4 regions of the Lysinibacillus sp. NPDC093210 genome follow, and region 3 is predicted to be linked to each of the others. Evidence: riboswitches for the same ligand, from Rfam matches in the RefSeq annotation. Region 3 holds a riboswitch; each other region holds the start of a gene.
What was found. A riboswitch is a leader RNA that binds a small molecule or an ion and turns the genes downstream of it on or off. The one in region 3 is predicted to bind cobalamin.
Positions count from the first base shown of each region.

Region 1: it holds a riboswitch for cobalamin, as region 3 does, so the genes downstream of both, ACIP9C_RS03030 (glutaredoxin family protein) here and cobT (nicotinate-nucleotide--dimethylbenzimidazole phosphoribosyltransferase) in region 3, are expected to answer to the same signal.
Region 2: it holds a riboswitch for cobalamin, as region 3 does, so the genes downstream of both, ACIP9C_RS19030 (hypothetical protein) here and cobT (nicotinate-nucleotide--dimethylbenzimidazole phosphoribosyltransferase) in region 3, are expected to answer to the same signal.
Region 4: it holds a riboswitch for cobalamin, as region 3 does, so the genes downstream of both, ACIP9C_RS15030 (ABC transporter substrate-binding protein) here and cobT (nicotinate-nucleotide--dimethylbenzimidazole phosphoribosyltransferase) in region 3, are expected to answer to the same signal.

Region 1 is NZ_JBIVOE010000001.1:609,761-615,024, reverse strand. Features, by position in the region: gene ACIP9C_RS03045 (FecCD family ABC transporter permease) at 1-360, shown strand, start outside; gene ACIP9C_RS03040 (ABC transporter ATP-binding protein) at 347-1,135, shown strand; gene ACIP9C_RS03035 (ferrochelatase) at 1,225-2,133, shown strand; cobalamin riboswitch at 2,696-2,871, shown strand; gene ACIP9C_RS03030 (glutaredoxin family protein) at 2,992-3,216, shown strand; gene nrdI (class Ib ribonucleoside-diphosphate reductase assembly flavoprotein NrdI) at 3,213-3,572, shown strand; gene nrdE (class 1b ribonucleoside-diphosphate reductase subunit alpha) at 3,569-5,264, shown strand, end outside.
Region 2 is NZ_JBIVOE010000009.1:108,193-113,456, reverse strand. Features, by position in the region: gene ACIP9C_RS19040 (hypothetical protein) at 1-238, shown strand, start outside; gene ACIP9C_RS19035 (glutathione peroxidase) at 470-1,015, shown strand; cobalamin riboswitch at 1,170-1,378, shown strand; gene ACIP9C_RS19030 (hypothetical protein) at 1,534-2,076, shown strand; gene ACIP9C_RS19025 (ABC transporter substrate-binding protein) at 2,078-3,037, shown strand; gene ACIP9C_RS19020 (tyrosine-protein phosphatase) at 3,326-4,093, shown strand; gene ACIP9C_RS19015 (MATE family efflux transporter) at 4,238-5,264, shown strand, end outside.
Region 3 is NZ_JBIVOE010000002.1:249,133-254,396, forward strand. Features, by position in the region: gene cobT (nicotinate-nucleotide--dimethylbenzimidazole phosphoribosyltransferase) at 470-1,525, opposite strand; cobalamin riboswitch at 1,630-1,805, opposite strand; gene ACIP9C_RS06810 (rhodanese-like domain-containing protein) at 1,948-2,250, opposite strand; gene hfq (RNA chaperone Hfq) at 2,345-2,575, opposite strand; gene miaA (tRNA (adenosine(37)-N6)-dimethylallyltransferase MiaA) at 2,674-3,567, opposite strand; gene ACIP9C_RS06825 (alpha/beta fold hydrolase) at 3,554-4,474, opposite strand; gene ACIP9C_RS06830 (glycerol-3-phosphate dehydrogenase/oxidase) at 4,475-5,264, opposite strand, start outside.
Region 4 is NZ_JBIVOE010000006.1:89,887-95,150, reverse strand. Features, by position in the region: gene ACIP9C_RS15035 (GTP-binding protein) at 1-1,704, opposite strand, end outside; cobalamin riboswitch at 1,885-2,072, shown strand; gene ACIP9C_RS15030 (ABC transporter substrate-binding protein) at 2,327-3,322, shown strand; gene ACIP9C_RS15025 (precorrin-3B methylase) at 3,378-4,049, shown strand; gene ACIP9C_RS15020 (DUF2243 domain-containing protein) at 4,309-4,803, shown strand; gene ACIP9C_RS15015 (cytochrome c oxidase assembly protein) at 4,793-5,264, shown strand, end outside.

The DNA of each region.
Region 1 (5,264 bases), on a different contig from region 3:
ATTATGCGTCTAGGAGATGAAATGGCAAGCCTTTTAGGGCACAATGTTGAACGAAGTCGATTCTTTTTAATTGCATTAAGTACGTTATTAGCAGGGATAGCAGTAAGTGTTGCCGGATTAATTGGGTTTGTAGGTTTGGTTGTACCGCATATTTTACGACTAATTATCGGTGGAGATCATAAGTATTTACTACCTACTTCAGCTCTAGCTGGTGGCTTACTTGTTGTTTTCGCTGATACAATTGCGAGAACAGTATTTGATCCTATTGAGTTTCCTGTTGGCATTTTACTAGCATTCATTGGTGGGCCGTATTTCCTTTATTTAATTCATAGAAAGGGGAATTCCATTGCTACGAACTGAGCACATTCAATATCAACATGAGTTCACCAAGTTCCAGTTAGATGATATTACCTTGAAGATCAATGAAGGAGAAATTGTTAGTTTAATAGGTCCGAATGGCTCGGGGAAATCAACATTATTACGTGTGATTTCACGTCTTTTAAAACCGAATAATGGTACAGTATTTTTGGATGAACGAAACATTCATGAAATGAAGTCGAAAGAAGTGGCTAAAACACTAACGATGCTCCCGCAAATGAATAGTCATCAATTAGATTTAACAGTGCGCGAGTTAGTGGAGTTTGGGCGTCATCCGCATAGCGGAGGGAAGACGGTCCTGTCAAAAGAGGATAAAGAAATCGTCGATTGGGCGATTGATGTAACTGGATTGCAAGACTTGCAAAATCGGGTACTACCTTCGATGTCTGGAGGTGAACGGCAACGTGCTTGGATTGCAATGACTGTAGCACAGCATCCTAAAGTGTTGTTGCTAGATGAGCCAACAACATATCTAGATATTGCACACCAATTAGAAGTGATGGAGCTTGTAAAAGAGTTAAATCATAAATACAATATGACCGTTATCATGGTGTTACATGATATTAACCAAGCTGCACAAAATAGCGAACGTCTGATTGTCCTAAAGAAAGGAAAAATACATTACGACGATTCACCACATTGTGTATTATGTAAAGAAATGTTTCAAACAATTTTTGAAATTGATGCTGAAATTTATATGCAAGATGGAAATCCAATCTTTACGCCGTTAAAATTGTGCTCAAGTCCCTGTAAATGATGGTAGCCCATGTTTGTGATAGAAATATGCAGCAACTACAACACACATAAAAATTAACTTATTATAATGAAGAAAAGGAGATTTTAAATATGATTGGTATAATTTATTACGCTTATGGCGCCCCAAAATCTTTAGACGATGTAACACCTTATTTTACACATATAATGAAAGGTAAAACACCACCACCTCATGTGATTGAAAACGTTACGGCACAATTTAAAAAATTAGGTGGTATTGATCCATTAGCAGCAAATACGGGACGTATTGCTAAAGGGCTGGAGCATGCTTTACAGCATCGCTTAACACAGCCTGTAAAAGTATATAACGCATACAAACATACAGAACCTTATATTCCGGATGTTGTTAACACAATGCTTGCAGATGGGATCACAACTTTTATTACGCTACCTGTGAATCCGATTATGTCTACAGGTGCTGCTGCGTTTCATGATGAAGTTAGTTCGTTATTAGCTTCTCATGACGTTAAGGTCATTCATGCGAAAAATTGGCATTTAAATGATGAATTACTTGCTGTATATAAAGATCGTGTTCAACGTGCATTTGAATGGATTCCTGTTGAAAAACGAGCACAGACGCATGTTTTATATACAGTCCATAGTCAGCCAATTGATCCCGAAAAAAACGAAAACTACGTACGCCAGTTTTCTGAATTAGCCGAAGCCATTTCAAAAACAGTTCAAATTGATAACTGGCATATTACATATCGAAGTGGTCATGGGAAAGGTGACTGGCTAGGTCCTAATGTAAAAGATTGTATAAATACACTACATGAAGAAGGAGCGCAAGGCTTCGTCACATGTGAACTTCTTTCGCTATCAGCGGATATTGAGTCCTATTTTGAAGTCGGATATGAATGTCATAGATTGTGTGAGGAACTTCAAGTTGAGTTTGCTCAATCGGAGTTTCCAGGTGATAGCTATGATACCATTCAAGCTTTAGCTGCAATTGTCGAATCATTTATTCCAGCTCATAACTGAGCTAGTTGGTACCTTTACATGTAGACATTCTTAAATTATATTGCCATCTGATGTCGAGTTTTCATTGATGTCAGATGGCTATTCGTTTTTAATCAGAAAAGCAAACGAGTATAGAAGAACAAAGACAGGTTGGATTGCTACAAAATTATTATAAATGAAATCTAACAAATGGCAGATTCAATTTAATATCTTTTTTCTGAATAAAGTAAAAGAAATGTATGGTAGTAATAGGGCTTACGATAGTGGCTAAAATGGTTTAACAGATATAAACTTATATTAAGAAGTTTATATTAAATTTCATCTTCAGTTTAAAATAGGCTGCAGTAGGTAGCATAATAATTCCTTGCGATTCTATGAAAAATCTCCATGAAAAACAAGCTATAATTCTTTGGAACTACTGACTATATTGTTTATGGTGCTTAACTAGCTAGTCGTTTTCATTTATTAACAGTTTGTTCTTCCTAAAGAATATAATGAAAAGTTACACTATAAAGAATTCACTTTTCTGGATTTACTTTTTACTAGAAGGATGGTACACTTAATTGTGTTCAATAACAATATATTGTGTTCGTTTTATGTAGGTACTACTATATGTAGTTTAATAGGGAAGTTCGGTATATCCGACGCTGTCCCCGCAACTGTTAAGCTGACGATGATTTAATCCACTGTGCATTGGTATGGGAAGGATATCAGAGAATGAAGCAAAGCCAGGAGACCTGCCTATAATAAAACAAATCAACCTTTCTTCGGGGAATAAGAAATGGGGACGTGACTATTATTTTGCTTTTTTACGTTTCTAACTTAGGCTGTCTCTCCCGAGAGATAGCCTTTTTATATTATGAAAAGAGGGAATTTAAAATGAAACTTTATACTAAAACTATATGCCCAAAATGTCTTTGGGTCAAATCGGAATTACAACGTGCAGGACTTGAGGCAGAAATTGTGAATATTGATCATGACGAACAAGCAAAGCAAAAAATTATGGACGCAGGCTTTTTAAGTGTGCCTGTTCTTGAAGTAAATGACACATTTATAGGAGATGTTAAAGAAATCGTTTCTCAAATTGAGATGATTGCAATATGATCGTTTATGCCAGTCGTACAGGTAATGTGCGAAGTATTGTTACTAAATTAGATGGAGAATCAATTGAAATATATGATGGATTATTGTTGACTGAGCCCTATCTTTTAATAACATACACAGACGGCTTAGGTGATATTCCTGCAAAAGTAGCCCGCTTTTTAGAGCAAAACAGGGAATTTTGCAAGGGAGTAGCTGTTAGTGGTAATAGTAACTTTGGGCACCATGTATTTGGCGGAGCTGGTGAGAAAATTGCAGAAGCCTATCAGGTCCCGCTAGTATGTAAATTAGATTTACGTGGATATCAGGCTGATTATGATGTTATACAAATGTTTTATGAAACGAGGGTGAAGGGATGAAAACATATTTAAAGCTTAATAATGAGGTGCTTAATCGCTATAGCACGACAGGTCAATTAGAGCTTGAAAAGGACCGTGAAGCAACACGCCGTTATTTTTTAGAATATGTAAATGTACGTCTACGTTATTTTATTGATATTGAAGAAAAGATTCGCTATTTAGTTGAAGAGGGTTACTATGAGAAACAATTTATCGACATGTATGATATAGATTTTATTAAACATCTATACAAAAAAGCATACGATTACAATTTCCGCTTCCCTTCTTTTATGAGTGCGAGTAAATTTTATGATAGCTACGCAATGAAAAGTCGTGACGGAGAAGAAATTTTAGAAAAATATGAGGATCGTATTGTTATTATTGCTTTATATTTAGCACAAGGGAACACTGTCTTAGCAGAACGTTCGGTTGAGGCAATGATGGAAGCGTACCAACCAGCCACGCCAACCGCTTTAAATAGTGGGAAAAAAGCACGTGGCGAATTAGTGAGCTGCTTTAAACTATCAATGGACGATTCAATGAATAGTATTGCTGAAAATATTGGTTATTGTTTGGAGCTATCACGCCTTGGCGGTGGAGTGGGGGTAAACTTAACAGATTTACGTCCATTAGGTGACCCAATTAAAGAAATTTTAAATCGTGCAAGTGGTGTTATCCCGGTTGCTAAACTTTTAGAAAATTCTTTTAGCTATTCGAATCAGCTTGGACAACGAAACGGCTCTGGCGTTGTCTATCTAAATATTTTTCACGCAGATATAGAAAATTTTATTTCATCGAAAAAGCCAAATGCGGATGATAAAATCCGTCTTGCAACGCTATCAACAGGTATTATTATTCCAAGTATTTTCTTTGAACTTATGAAACGTGATAAAGATATTGTGTTGTTTAGTCCATATGATATTTATAAAGAATATGGTAAACGGATGTCTGAAATCTCAATTACTGAGATGTATTACGAGTTACTAGATAACCCGAATATCCGTAAGATTAAACGTTTGAATGCGCGTAGACTTTATACAGAAGTGAAAAAAGCACAATTTGAATCAGGCTATCCTTTCGAAATTTTTGATGATAATGTCAACGATGTACACCCACTCAAAAATATAGGTCGTGTAAAAATGTCGAACCTATGTACAGAAATTCTACAAGTACAGGAAACAAGTATAATTTCTGACCAAAATGAACCAAATGAATACGGGCTGGATGTATCGTGTAACCTAGGTTCAATTGATATTCATGCCGCAAGTAAAGTAAGTGATTTTGGAACATTAGTTGATACAGCAATGCATTTATTAACGAATGTGTCGCAAATGACGAACATCACGAATGTACCGCCTGTAGCTAAAGCAAATAAGCTAATGCATTCGGTAGGGCTTGGTTGTATGAATTTGCATGGTCACCTTGTTACAGAAGGAATCATGTATGGTTCAAAGGATTCGATTGATTTTATGGATAGCTTTATGGAAGCGATGAACTATTATTCACTTAAATCATCTATGGAGATTGCTAAGGAAAGAGGCGAAACTTTCTACCGTTTTGAGGATAGTGATTATGCTTCAGGCATTTATTTTGATCAATATGTAAATAAAATCGAAGTAGAGCTCTCACCTGTTGTCTTAAAAGCACTAGGAAATATTCCAATCGTGACATCAAAAATGTGGGAAACATTAAAGCAGGATGTTATGCAATATG
Region 2 (5,264 bases), on a different contig from region 3:
GCAAATTGGGCTTGCTGGACAAGTTCAAAGGGATTTAATTGTTTCATATTTAGCGAAAAGGTTCCAAACATGTATCGATGAAAAGCAACCATCGCGTATTCGATATGATATTATTGTCTCCTTCAAGAAGTTGTTTGATGCTACGAATGATCAAAACTTACTGGATATTGCAAAGAGATTAATAGATGAAGAGCAGGATATAAAATACAAAAAGAAATATAAAACAGCCATCCGTTAAAATAGCGAGATGGCTATTTTTATGCCCAAGTGTGTTGTTTTGAAGAAAGGAGAGTTATTGCTTATAATAAAAATAGGAGGATGGATTCAGTTTTTGATAGGTCTTATATACTGATGTAAGCAATGGTATAAGTGAGAGCTAGAAATATCTATAAAGGGGAAACACGTAAATATGCAACTGTGTATAGCATAATAACAGTATAATTTTGGTAAATTAGAAAGGGTCGAGAAAATGGGAATTTATAATTATTTAGTGAAAAAGCCTAACGGTGAAATTTTATCAATGGAGACGTATCGTGGAAAGACAATGTTAATCGTCAACACCGCCAACCAATGTGATTTTACATATCAATTTGAAGATTTACAAAAAATGTATAATAAATACGACAAGGAGAATTTCGTTGTTTTAGGTTTCCCATGTAATCAGTTTGGGCAGCAGAACCCAGAAGATGGAGTGGAGACAACACAACTTTGTCAAATTAACTACGGGGTATCTTTCCCGATTTTTGAACTAGTCCAGGTTAATGGAGAAGAGACACATCCGTTATTCAATTATTTAAAGCATGAAGTAGATTTTCGTGAATTCGGAAAAGCGAATATGCAGGAAAAGATGTTAGCTGAAGCTATTATCCAAATTGCGCCTAGCTTTTTAGATGGACGTAACATTCGTTGGAACTTTACGAAATTTTTAGTTGATAATCAAGGTAATACAGTTGAGCGCTTTGAACCAACAGATTCACAATTAGATATTGAACAAGCAATTGAAAAAATTTTATAGCAAGCTATTTTAATCAGAATTTTTAGGTTGGAATAACAAATAGCTGATCACTATGTAGAAATAGTGCTAAGTTTTGTATAAATATATTCGAATATTCCACAATCTCACAACTACTTTTTCAAATCAATATATGATAAACTGCTAATCAAGTGAATAATTCTTGCAGAATAATGGTGCTAATTTAGCATAATCGGGAATTCGGTGTAAAACCGAAGCTGTTTCCGCAACTGTAAGTACAAGAATCATAAAAAATGCCACTGTCGAAAAGGGAAAGTTCCGAGATGGGAAGGTTTTATGATATCGCTACTGCATTGGGTAGTGAGCTGTACGAGCCAGGAGACCGACCTTTATTTAATGTATAAAAACTCTTCGGAAGCTAGGAGGATATACGGCAAATACATAGGCAATGTCGCGTGAGGCGGCACTATATATGCTATTTTCGTCGTTCCCTAGGGAGCGACGTTTTTTTTATGCACCTTAAAGCAAAATCTGTTCATGAAAGAAAGAAGGGACTAAGTATGAAAAAAGATGCCCGTTATTCTTGCTACCCGTTCATGCGTGAAAAAATATCTACTGTAGAGTTTGAGATTCGTACGGATAGTTTAACAACTCATGTCGGTGTAGCATTGACGGCTGTAAAAGCTGAAGAAGTTGAAGTAGTGGCGACAGATTTATTGACTATTTTGCCAATGGCCTACCATGTAAATGGCTCAGTACGTGGCAAATTAGCGGTAACGGAAGAAGATTTGTTATGGCTTAGCAATCGCTATGATTTTTATGTAGGGCATGTAAAGGAAGAAATTCAGAACTTTGTTTTACCACAAGGTACGGGGGCTGCAACTGCGCTTCATTTATGTCGTAGTGAGGCAAAAAAATCATACCGTGTTCTACATAAAGTTTCTGAGGAAAGAGAAGTACCAGCCATCCTTTTCGATTACTTAGGATTATTAGCTAATGTATTTTTTGTAATGGCTGTATACATGAATCAACAGGCTGGTATTGCTGAAATACCGTTTATAAGCAAATCATATCCGATGAAGAAAAAGAAGGAGAATGTGTAAAGTGAAGAAACTATTTAATTTCCAATGGCTTTCAGTGTTAATGTTAGCCCTTGTATTGGCAGGGTGCGGCACAGCAAATGAAGCTAAAAAGGACGATACATCAAAAGCAGGACAACAAGCTGAGCAAACAGGCTACAAAGTGACAGATGATCGCGATGTAGAAGTAGCCTTTGATACAGTACCAAAAACGGTTGTGTCATTACAACCGAGTAACACAGAAATCCTATTTGCACTAGGTGTTGGCGATAAAGTTATTGGTGCAACTGAATATGATACGTACCCAGAAGAAGCAAAAGATATTGAACGTGTTTCTGATTCTGTAACATTCAACACTGAGCGAATTGTAGCATTAAAGCCAGATGTTGTTATTGCTTATTCAACAGGCAATGCCGAAACATTAGATGCGCTAAAAGGTCTTGAAGATGCAGGCGTAAAAGTATTTGCTATTCAATCAGCAGCATCATTTGAAGATGTATATGGAGATATTCAACAAATTGCTGAAGTGATGGGCGTTAAAGATAAAGGTGACCAATTAAACGAAAATATTAAAGCGAAAATCACGGATGTGCAAGCAAAAGTAAAAGGTGTAGAAACACCTAAAAATGTTTACTTAGAAATTAGCCCTAAGCCAGATATTTATACGACAGCAGCTGGTACTTTCCAACAAGAGATTCTTGATGCAGCGAATGTGAACAATATATTTGGTGATCAAACAGGATGGGTAAAAGTTTCTGAGGAAGATGTTATTGCGAAAAATCCTCAAGTTATTTTAACAACAGTAAACTATGTAGAAGACGCAGTAGGAGAAATCCTTGGGCGTGATGGATGGAATACAATTACTGCTATTCAAGATAAAGCAGTAAATTATATTGATACTGATATTTCAAATCGTCCAGGTCCACGTATTGGTGAAGCTGTTGAGATGGTAGCAAAAGCAGTATATCCCGAATTATTTAAATAAATATAAATGGTGAAAGCCAACCATTAGAGCTTGTGCCAAAGAGATAAAGTGTTAGATTGACTGCGTTCAATCTAACACTTTTTTGCTGTGAACGTTGCTGTCCGCTATAGCAGATATTTTCTGCTGCGTACAGACTTCACGGGCTTCAACCGGCGATATTTCCATGGCTACCGACAATTCATAGACTGTGGATTTCTTCTAAAAGGCTTTGTGAATAATTGGTATTATCTTCAGTTGTTCTATAAAATAGAGATATAGATGATTGCTTAAATAAGGGAGGCGTAGTGGATGACACAGTTTGGCATGAAAGTTATTCCGTTTGAGGCAGTCTTGAATTTCCGTGATATGGGTGGCTATAAGACGCGAGATGGCAGAGTGGTTAAGAATGGATTGCTATATCGCTCAGCTGCACTAGGTAAGATGACACAAGCGGACAAGGAGCGCTTTGAAGCACTAGGAGTAAAAACAATTTTCGATTACCGAGATCAACAAGAGGCACTAAATAATCCTAACCCCACATTTAAAGGCGCAAAGTATATTCAAATTCCTGCAAAGGGCAATCACGCATTTGAGATGCCGACAAATACCGGCGGCCACAATTTTTATAAGGTTGTAAGCCCAGAGATGTTCCGCGATTTTTATGCACAAATGCCATTTAACAATGCTTCATTTAAAAAATTAATGTCTACAATTCAAAATCCAGATAATTTAGGCCTCGTCCATCACTGTGCAGTAGGAAAAGATCGAACGGGAATTGGCGGTGCGCTCATTTTGCTCGCATTAGACGTACCCGAGGAAACCATTATGCAAGACTATTTAGATACGAATATTTATTTACGCCCTATGGTAGAAAGAATGGCACAGGCAATTCAAAATAATTTTAATGAACAAGAGTTACAACAGTTCCATGCATTAATGTCTGCACGTGAGGATTATTTGCAAGCTGCTTTTGATGCTATAGATAGTCGTTATGGTTCGAAAACAGCGTTTTTAGAGCAAGAGTTTGGTTTAACAACAGAAAAACGCCAGCAATTACAAGAAAATTGCTTATGCTAGTAGGACGCCCTTTCACAGTAAGTAAGTGAGAGGGATTTTTTTTGTAAGCTATTCAAAATATTTTTGTATTCGCTATCCTTTACAGTGGCAAATCTGTGATAAGATACAATAGATTTTTATGTAATATAGAGAGAAGTGAAGTTGTTGGGACATGCGATTAGAGAGAAACATTCGGCAGACCAGTTTAGTCTATTTCATTTAACATGGCCGATTTTTTTAGAAGTTTTTTTATTTATGTTAATGGGCTTAGCCGATACATTTATGTTAAGTGCCTTATCGGATAACGCTGTATCAGGTGTTGGCGCAGCAAATCAATACATTCATATTGCGATATTAATTCTTGAAGTGGTAGGCAATGGTGCTGCAATAGTTGTCTCGCAATATTTAGGTTCAAAAAGATTTTTAGAGGCTACAAAGATTTCGGCGTTGGCAATTACGATGAACTTAATTGTTGGCCTTATTATGAGTGCTCTGTTTTTCTTAGGCTCAAGCCATTTAATGTCGATGATGAATCTGAAGGGCGATGTCTTACAATATGCCCAAAGTTATTTAGTCATAATTGGTAGTTTTATTTTCTTACAAGCTATTATTAATGCATTAGCGGCTATTATTCGTGTACATGGTTGGACGAAGCAGACGATGTATGTATCACTCGGTATGAATGTCGTTCACGTCGTGTTAAACTACGGATTGATTTTTGGTAATTTTGGATTGCCTGAATTGGGTGTGAAAGGTGCTGCGATTTCCTCGATTATTAGTCGTGGACTTGCGGTTATTGTATTTTCATGGCTGTTGTATCAGGTAATGGAGATACGTGTGAAAATCGAATACTATTTCACTTTTTCAAAAGAGTATGTCCGAAAAATTTTAAATATCGGTTTACCGTCTGCATTTGAGCAAGTGCTTTATCAATTTTGCCAAATTGTTTTCCTCTATTATGCAACTTATATAGGGTCTGAAACGCTTGCAGCAAGACAATACGCAATGAATATTTCGATGTTTACGTACTTGTTTGCGGTTGCAATCGGTACGGGGACAGCTATTATTATAGGTCGCTATGTAGGTGCGGGTAAAAAAGATGAGGCATATCATCAATTATGGATAAGCGTGCGCTCAGCTTTTATTTTTACAATACTAATGGTAAGTGTTGTGACGATTTTCAGAAAACAGT
Region 3 (5,264 bases):
GTAAAAATGCCATCACATTAGTCGAACTATTTCTGCTATATCGTTGATGTCCGCTTCGGTGTGCGCTTTCCGCGGGCACGACGTAAGCCGCAACCCTCGCTAACGCGCGGTTTGTTGCGTCTTACGCTGCGTGCGTTCCCGCTGGAGTCGCCCACCTTCGCTACCATCAACTCGTGTTCTCTTCTAATTTTTTATTTACTGCAAAAGAAGGGACAACTATAGTTTCATTCATTTTACATAGCGTAAAAATACCATCACATTAGTCGAACTCTTTCTGCTATATCGTTGATGTCCGCTACGGCGTGCGCTTTCCGCGGGCACGACGTAAGCCGCAACCCTCGCTAACGCGCGGTTTGTTGCGACTTACGCTGCGTGCGTTCCCGCTGGAGTCGCCCGCCTTCGGTACCATCAACTAGATTGCATATACTATTTCCTTCGCTCTAAAAACTAACCTTATTACCGTCAATTATTAATTTTCTATTAGCGCCATAGATTCTGCTAATGTAGCCATATTGCTCATCATCGAACAAGCTGCGTCTAGAATTGGAAACGCTAATGCTGCGCCAGAGCCCTCTCCCAATCGCATATTCATATGAAGCATCGGCTCTACTCCTAGCAATTCGGCTGCTATTTTTGCCCCAGGTTCTTCTGATGCATGAGAAGGTATGATATAGTCTTGTACTTTTGGTTCAAGCTCATATGCAATTAGTGCAGCTACTGTAGAAATAAAGCCATCAATTACAACTGGTTTGCGATTTGCGGCAGCCGCAAGGATCACTCCAGCCATAGCCCCTATTTCTAACCCACCAACTTTTGCAAGTATATCGATTGCATCATGACGATTAGGTTTGTTTATTTCGATAGCCTTTTGAATAACAGCTACTTTATGTTCAATTCCACCTGACCCTAGCCCTGCACCGAATCCCGTCACTTCAAGCGGGTGACAAGCATGAAGTACTGATAATATAGCTGCACTAGGTGTTGTATTGCCAATCCCCATTTCACCAGTAGCAAGAACATTTGCCCCTTTTGCTATTTCTGATGTCGCTATTTCTATGCCTACTTCAATTGATTGGACTGCTTCTTCCCTCGTCATCGCCGGACCTTTCGCCATATTATCCGTACCGTATTTAATTTTTTTAATTAAAACACCAGCATCAAGCGGAATATCCTCTTTGACACCGACGTCCACTGTTACAATTTTTGCATTTGTTATTTTAGCAATAGCACAAACACCTGTTACCCCTTTAGGAAAATTCAATGTTTGAAAAAATGTTACGTTTTGTGGATTCGATGTTACCGCTTCGTCACAAACACCGTGATCTGCCGCACAAACGATGATCACTTTGTTATCGAGTTTCGGATATAGTTCTCCCGTAATCCCAGTTAGTTGTATAGCAAGTGACTCCAGCTTCCCTAAACTGCTTGGTGGCTTGCTAAGAGAATCTATACGTTCCTTCGCTTTTTCCATCATTTTGTTGTTAGTACGTTGAATTTGTTGAATCGTTTGTTGTAGCAATTGCATCATCATCTCTCCTTTTTTTAACCTTTTACATAAAAGAATGAAAAAATAGAAAAGCCTGTAGTTTATTTCATAACAAATAAACTACAGACTTTTCCATCGTCCATATCATCCGAAGCAATTAGGCAGGTCTCCTGGCTCAATCTCAACATTTTATAGAACCTTCCCAGCCATCGCTAGTGGTATTCTCTATAAAACTCCATTTTACAGTGGTGGGACCGCTAAAGCATTTCACTTTATTCCCTATTCTCCCAAAGTGGGCACCTAATGCTTTTATGTAATTACTTTAAATTTACGACAAAGTTTTTTGAGTGTCAATATTGTTAAAAGTTTTGGTAACAGCACTTTTTGCATTGCCATCTTTTAATATAAGCTAAAAAAATAAGGTATTTAACAACTGACTTGTTAAATACCTTCATCTTACATTATTTAAATTCTAATTCCCCATCATATGCAAGCATGCCGCCTTCAAGATTTGTTACATCAAAACCTTGTGCTTCTAAATAAGCACATGCATTTGCCGAGCGTCCGCCAGCTTTACATACGATAATATAAGGCTTAGATCGATCTATTTCATCTAAACGCTCTGGAATTGTTCCAAGCGCTATATGCTTAGCACCAGGAATAACACCTTGTGCTACCTCATCATCTTCTCGCACATCAATAATGTATAGGTCTTCGTTAGCATCTAGTTGTTCTAATAATTGCGTTGTATCCATTGATTTCATCTTTATAGTCCTCCAATATATCAATTTCCTATTACATTATAGCGTGAACGAAAAAAAACAGCTAGTGATGTAACACTAGCTGCTTAAAATGACTCTATTCTTCTGTCTCTAAAAATTCGACTTGCTTTGCTGGAACGAAAGTAGAAATTGCGTGTTTGTAAATGAGATGCTGTTTGCTTTCAGCATCAACTAATAATACTGTAAAGTTGTCATAGGATTTCACTGTTCCTTTTAACTGGAACCCGTTTAACAGAAACACAGTTACAAAAACACTGTTTTTACGTAGATGGTTCAAAAACGTATCTTGCAAATTGATTGATTTCATAGATTGCGCCTCCCCTACTCTCTTTCTACCTCTTCATTCCTATAGTAGCATGTTATACCAATTTATCAATTAGTAATTTTTAGAAATTATTAAAGTTTTTAGTCTTTTTCAATAAAATGAATGTCCATCTTATTGCGGAAATAAGTAAGTTGTCTTTTCGCGTAGCGACGAGAATTTTGTTTTAAACTTTCAATTGCTTCTTCTAATGTGCATCGACCATCTAAGTAATCATACAATTCCTTATAGCCAATCGCTTGTATTGACTGTACATCTCGAATATTTTGCTGCCATAACCCTTTTACTTCTTGTAACAGCCCTTTGTCCATCATCAAATCTACTCGACGATTAATGCGATCATAAAGCTCATCGCGTGACATATTTTCACCAAGCCCTAAAATCAAATGGCGGTAAAGTGGAATTTCTCCACGATTATGTTCCTCTGAAGCCTTTGAAACACCACTTAATTCAATCATTTCTAATGCTCGAATGACACGTCTCGTATTATTCGGATGAATTGTTTCTGCCGTTTTCGGATCCAATGCTAATAGTTTTGCATGCATGGCTTCAGGACCTAATTTTTCTAGCTCCTCATAATAAGCCTTACGTGCTACCTCATCTACCTGCTCCTCCGTAAATTGGAAATCATAAAGCACTGCTTGTACATATAACCCAGAGCCTCCAACAATAATTGGCAACTTCCCACGTTCCTGTATTTCACTAATTTTGGCACGCACTAGTTTTTGATAATCTGCTACTGAAAATGATTCTGTTGGCTCTTTGAAGCTTAATAAATGATGTGGTACACCTTGCATTTCTTCCTCGGTAATTTTCGCTGTACCAATATTTAAGTCTTTATAAATTTGCATCGAATCGCCATTAATAATTTCACCATTATACTTTTTTGCTAGCTCAATGCTCAGTGCTGTTTTACCAGAGGCCGTTGGTCCAACTATTGCTACGACCTCTGCTTGCTGGATTTTATTTTGTATCATACTTTTCTAACCACCGTAATAAAACTTGATGAACCGCCTGATGATTGTCTTCATTTAAAATTTCGTGTCGCTTATCTTCAAATAAATAGACTGTAACATCCTGTATACCTGCCGCTACAAAACGCTCTGCCACAGTATACACCCCTTGACCACCGTCACCAACAGGGTCCTTGCTACCACTTATCAAAAGGATCGGTAAGTTTTTATTTATTTTTTCAATCTCTTTTTTTCGATTTAGCACCATAAGGCCAGCCGTTAAGTCAACAAAAAATTGATTGGTTGGTATAAAGCCACAATATGGATCATCGATATATTTTTGCACCTCATGCTCTACCGAACATAACCAATCATATGCTGTTTTAGCATTTGGAACTTGTTTATTGAAGCTCCCAAAACTCAATTTATTTAATAAAGGGCTCTCCAACTCTTTGCCCCGTTGCATTGCCAATACTTGTGCAACATAATGCCCAATCTTATGCAATGTCGAGACGTTTCCGGTTCCACAAAGTATAACGTTATCCACGTCATTGCTGTAAAGCTGAATATATCTTCTAGCAATAAAAGAACCCATACTATGACCAAACACAATTAAAGGCACATCGGCAAAGTGGGCATGCATAGTTATGATCACTTCATGGGCATCTTCTACAACACGGTCAAAACCATTTTTTTCAGCGAAAAAGCCTAATGTGCCGTTATAAGATGCTGTTTCTCCATGTCCACGATGATCATGCATCGTAACTGCATAGCCTGCTGCACATAGTATTCGAGCAAATTTTAGATAACGGCCACTATGCTCTGCCATGCCATGTAAAATATGAAAATGACCTATGCATGGAATTGCCGGAGTCAATGTGCGCGTAAACACAAAATGTCCATCCGACATTTTCATATAACGCTCTTCCATTTACTTCACCTCCACATCCGCAAAACTTGTCGCATCGATTATGGCTTGTTCTAATTGAGCAACATAGGTATTTCTTTGGGAATCTGAGTAGTGAAAACGCTGTTGCATTACTTGAATTACTTGCTCCTTATATCGTTTCACTGCATCAATATCAAAGTATAATAATCCCGTACGACGAATAAAGAAATCACAAGGTGTATAAACCATTTCCGCTTCTATACCATAAAGCAGCATCGCATGTAACACAAGAGGCATCGCACTGCCATGCTCATGCAAATACTTCACCTGATCAAATAAAGCATCTACATTTGTACCATACTTTTGCACAAGATGCTTGGCTTCATCATAATTCAAGCCATACTGAACGCCCTCTCTTGCTTTATATGCAGTATAATCAGGGAAATTAATAGCATTAATGCCCTTTGCACCAGAAAGCGACAACTCACGTGTCATACATGGACTTGCATGCTTAAATTTATGTGTTTTGACAATTTTATCAACGATTGTTTCAGCCATTTGGCGGTAGCCTGTTAGCTTGCCTCCTGCAATTGTCATCAAACCACTGGATGCAGTCCAAATCTCATCTTTACGCGAAATTTCAGAAGGGTCTTTACCTTTTTCGAAAATAAGTGGACGTACACCTGCCCAAGAAGATTCAACTGTTTCTCTTGTAATTTCGGCTGTAGGAAAAACATTTTTAGCTGCCTCAATTAAATAATCTACATCTTGTTGTGTTGCGGTAGGGTGTATAGGATTTCCTTCATAAACTGTATCCGTTGTCCCTAAATAA
Region 4 (5,264 bases), on a different contig from region 3:
AACAGGGACACGTCCTGTTAATGTTACTTGTTCCTCTGTTAATAGAGGGTCATCAAAAGTACCATCTGCTTGCTGGATATCGTTCATCATACGACCAATAAAATCATTCGATGCTTTCAATTTAAAGCGATAATATGGTTCAAGCAATATATTTTCGGCTTGCTCCAGCCCTTGTCGAAGTGCACGGAAAGTTGCTTCGCGAAAATCGCCACCCTCTGTATGCTTGATATGAGCACGTCCTGTCAAAAGGGTGAAGCATACATCTGTCACTGGGGAGCCTGTTAAAACACCGTGATGCTCTCGTTCAAATAGATGTTTTTCAATTAGTCGTTGGTTTCCAACTGATAAATCATCAGCATGACAAGCGTTAACAAAAGTGTTACCAGTTCCTCGAATATTAGGCTCCATTAACAGGTGTACTTCAGCATAATGTTTTAAAGGCTCGAAATGACCGTATCCTGTTACAGTCGTGACGATTGATTCCATATATAAAATTTTTGGCTCACCAAAAGTAACAGAAAGTGAAAAGCGATTTTTTAACACTTCAGCAAGTACTTCAAGTTGAATAACACCCATAATATGTACATGGATTTCTTGGAACTTCTCATGCCAAACGACTCGCAGCGATGGTTCCTCGGCTTCTAGTAAACGGAATACTTGTAAAACTTCCTTTAGATGCTGTTGTCCATCATACTGTACTTTAGCTTGTAACGTAGGCACAAGCTCATATGGCTGAGGAGGTATTGTACTACCTAAAATATCACCGATTTTTGCTAGACTAAGCCCCTTAACCGCGAAAATTTCTCCTGCTTGCACTTCTTGTGCTGTGTCAAAACGGCTTCCATTATATAATCGAATTTCAGTTATTTTTTCAGTCACATCACCAAATGTAAAGTCTTGGCGTGTATGTAAAGTTCCTTGCAATGCTTTGATAAACGTTAACCGTTGAGTTCCATCATGACGAATTTTAAATACCTCACCTTGAAATGGTGCTTGATGGTCGAATCGAGTTTCCGTAAGTAGAGGAAGCTGTGATAAAAATTCTTTTATTCCAATATCCTTTAATGCCGCACCAGTAAAGCAAGGAAATGCTTGCTCTTGTTTAATCAACTTTTGCAACTGTAATAGGCATGTTTGTGCATCAAGAGTTTCTGTCAAATAGGCATCGAGTAGTTGTTCATCACGTTCAGCTAGCCATTCAGCAATGTGGCTCTGGACATAATCTGTACGCAATGGGTCGTCTATTAAAAGTACGTCGAGAGAACATTCCTTTCGAAGCTGCTTCATAACAGCATCTACATCAGCGCCTTCACGATCTATCTTATTAATAAAGAAGAAGGTTGGTACGTTGTATTGACGTAGCAATTGCCACACGGTTTCAGTATGTCCTTGTACACCTTCTACAGCGCTTACGATAATAATGGCGTAATCCATTACACGAATTGCGCGTTCCATCTCTGGCGAAAAGTCGACATGCCCAGGTGTATCAATTAGTGTGTATGTATCATCCCCAATTTGCATCCGTCCTTGTTCGGCAAAAATGGTAATACCACGAGCTTGTTCGATAGTATGATTATCTAAAAAAGTATCTTGGTGATCGACTCTTCCACGCGTTTGAATACTGTTCGTATGGAATAGTAGTTGTTCACAAAAGGTTGTCTTTCCTGCATCGACATGTGCGAGCACACCAATCGTTTTATACATAAAAAATCCTCATTTCTATTTTTCCTATATTCTTATTGTAACAGATAGTCCTAAAAAACATTTCGGGTAGAATAGTTCTCGTTTATGTTTGAATAGTGGTCAATTATTCGTAATTATTAGTTATGGATTTTTTTGTGTGATTGAAAACAAAAATTACTTCTGCTAGGCTATTTTTATAACTTAATACTTCTATATATTGGTGCAAATGGTTTCTATCATTTGCTTAAAAGGGAAATCGGTGTAAATCCGATGCTGTCCCGCAACTGTAAATGGGGAGTTTATACAACACAGTCACTGTAGTTTAACTATGGGAAGACGTATAAACGTTGAACCTAAGCCAGGATACCTGCCAATATATATTATTTTACTTAACACCACGAGGATGGGAATAGTGATTGGTTGAATAACCATTGTTTTTTCACTATGTCACCCTCTTGGAAACAAGAGGGTTTTTTGTGTCCATTTTGATGTGCAGTAGATTAAGCAGGAACCATAGCATTAAACAGCAATTCATGCTTTTACCAGGAAATGAAGCGTCAAGAAGTGCTCGTGATCAGTAGCAATGAAGTCATTGATTTCTTACTATAAAGATGAAAAATTACAAACTAAAGGAGAAACAAACATGAACAAATGGAAAGGCATGTGGCTAGTTTTTGCAATTGCACTATTGAGCATTTTAGGCGCTTGTAGTGCAAAGGATGATTCAAAATCAGCTGCACAAAGTGAAAACATTGAACCAGCACAAGCAGAGGCAAAAGAAGTAACAATTGATAATAACGATACGACACAAGTTTATAAAGAAGCTCCTAAAAAGGCGATTAGCTTAAATCAGCACGTCACAGAAATAATGCTAGCATTAGGTTTAGAAGATTCAATGGTTGGTACTGCCTATTTAGATGATAAAATTTATGAACCTTTACAAGCAGCTTACGATAAAGTACCAGTGATAGCTGAGCAGTACCCGACAAAAGAACAAGTAATTGATAGTGAAGCGGATTTTTTATACGCTGGGTGGAAAAGTGGTTTTAGCGAAAAGGGTGTTGGTACACCAGAAGAGTTAGAAGCACTTGGTATTCACACATATTTACATACTTCTTCAAGTATTACAAAACCAACGTTAGAGGATATATTTACCGATATCCGTAATATTGCAAAAATCTTTCGCGTTGAAGACCGTGGAGAGGCATTAATTAAACAGATGACAAAGGATGTTGATGCTGTTCGCGCAAAGTTGCCACAAGGTGAAAAAGAATTACGTGTTCTAGTTTACGATAGTGGGGATAAGGAAGTCTTTACAGCGGCACAAAACTTTATGGATGAACTTGTCACAGTTGCTGGCGGTAAAAACATTTTTGGTGATGTTGAGTCGGGCTGGACAACGGTATCAAAAGAAGAAACAGTTGAACGCAACCCTGAAGTCATTGTCGTAATTGATTATGGTTCCCAAACTGCAGAAGACAAAATTAAATTCCTAAAAAGTGATCCAGCACTAAAAGAAACAGATGCTGTGAAAAATGAACGCTTTGTCATTTTACCGCTTTCAGCAGCTTCAGAAGGGGTTCGAGCTGCAGAGGCTATTGAAATTTTAGCAAAGGGATTTTATCCTGAAAACTTTTAAATAACATCGAAAGAGTTAGCTACTTGCTAGCTCTTTTTTATAAGGAGAACAAACAATGAATGCCTTTCGTTCAAATACACCAGATCGAACATTTGAAAAACTAAATACAAATGGGCATTTTACACGCCTTGCAGTAAGTCCAGGTATTATCAATAAGCATTATACACCAGCTCAGTTTCAAAAAATTGCTGAGGTTGTAGGCGAAAGTGGCGCAATTAAATACTCGGCTTCCTATAGTATTCTTTTGTCAGTCCCAACTATAAAAGTAAATGAAATTATAAGAGAGCTTCAAGAAGAAGGCTTGTATATTGCGAAGCAAGGTCCTATCGTAGCGATAAAAGCATGTGATTTTTGTGATGGGGATAAAATGGAGGCTGCCGAAATAACAGAACAACTCTACGAAGCATTACAGGAAGAAACGGTGCCTTCTAGACTACGCTTAAATATTAATGGCTGTGCATCGGCATGCTATAATGCTGTATATGATGATATTGGGCTTGTCTATCAAAAGGATAGCTTTGATGTTTACTTAGGCGCCGTGCCGATGGGTGCCAATGCAAAGGCGGGAACACTATTTGCTAAAAGGGTTTCAGTACAAAAAATAGAGGGCTTTCTACAACAAATAATTAGTCTTTATCAGAAACAAGCTCGTCCAAATGAACCTTTCCATAAATTTTATCGAAGAACGCATAGCGCTGAATATTGGCAAGCATTAAAGAAAGAGTGATTCTCCTTTGATTTCTGGTAGGAAGGGGGAGTTTCTAAGCGTTCCCTCTTTGGAGTCGATGTCCTTTTAAACAACTGAATGAAAGCAAAGAGCTAGCTCTTTTTTAATGGAAACAATAGATGACTAGGTAGGGGTATAGATGTTAAAAATAATGTCTTTTAAAGGAGAAGTTTTAGCCTGATACGCTAGGGAAAGTTGGGTTAAAATATTAAAAATTAGGGAATGATAAGGACGAAAATCTAAATGTAGGGGGGATGGAATGACCATCATAAACAATCATAACAATACACAAGTTTATGTAAGCCGTAATTTATTGTCAGGGTTTCTATTTGGGATAGGACTAGTTGCTTTTATAGATGAGACTATTTTTCATCAACTATTTCGCTGGCATCATTTTTATGATAAGTCTACAACGGATATTGGCTTAATTTCTGATGGTATATTCCATGCGATTAGTTGGTTTGCTACAATTGCAGGATTATTTTTACTTGCAGATATTCGTCGTAAAAGTGGGTTTTGGTTGAAGCGATGGGTTGGTGGCATGTTACTAGGTGCAGGCGGTTTCCAATTATATGATGGCATCATTCAACATAAGCTAATGCGAATACACCAGATTAGGTATGTAGAAAATGTAATCGTATACGATGTAATTTGGAATGTACTTGCTGCAATTATCCTCATAATAGGACTTTATCTAGCCGTTCGCACTAGCAATAAAAATCTTAAAGCAGAGGCTACCACGAATGAACGCTAACCATCACCAAATAGTAGAGGGTGGACCTAGTCATGAAGTTTTTGGGATCATTCATCCTCAACTATTTTTTTTATGTTTGTTTATTACTATATTAATTTTGTATAGTAGTGCTACTGTAATTACGAATCGTAATTATAAAACATGGCCATTTTATCGTACAGTGAGTTTTGTTGTTGGCATTTTGTTGGCGATTATTGCAGTTGTTGGTCCCTTAGCAAATCGTGCTTCTATAGATTTTACAGCACACATGTTTAGCCATTTACTTTTAGGTATGCTAGCACCGTTATTAATTGTACTTGCAGCTCCGATGACCTTAATACTTAGAACTTTAAGCACCCCATTAGCTCGGGGGCTTTCAAAAATTCTAAGAAGTTGGCTAGCGCGTATACTTATTCATCCACTAGTTACTAGCTTTCTAAATATAGGTGGACTTTGGTTATTGTACACTACGAACCTATATT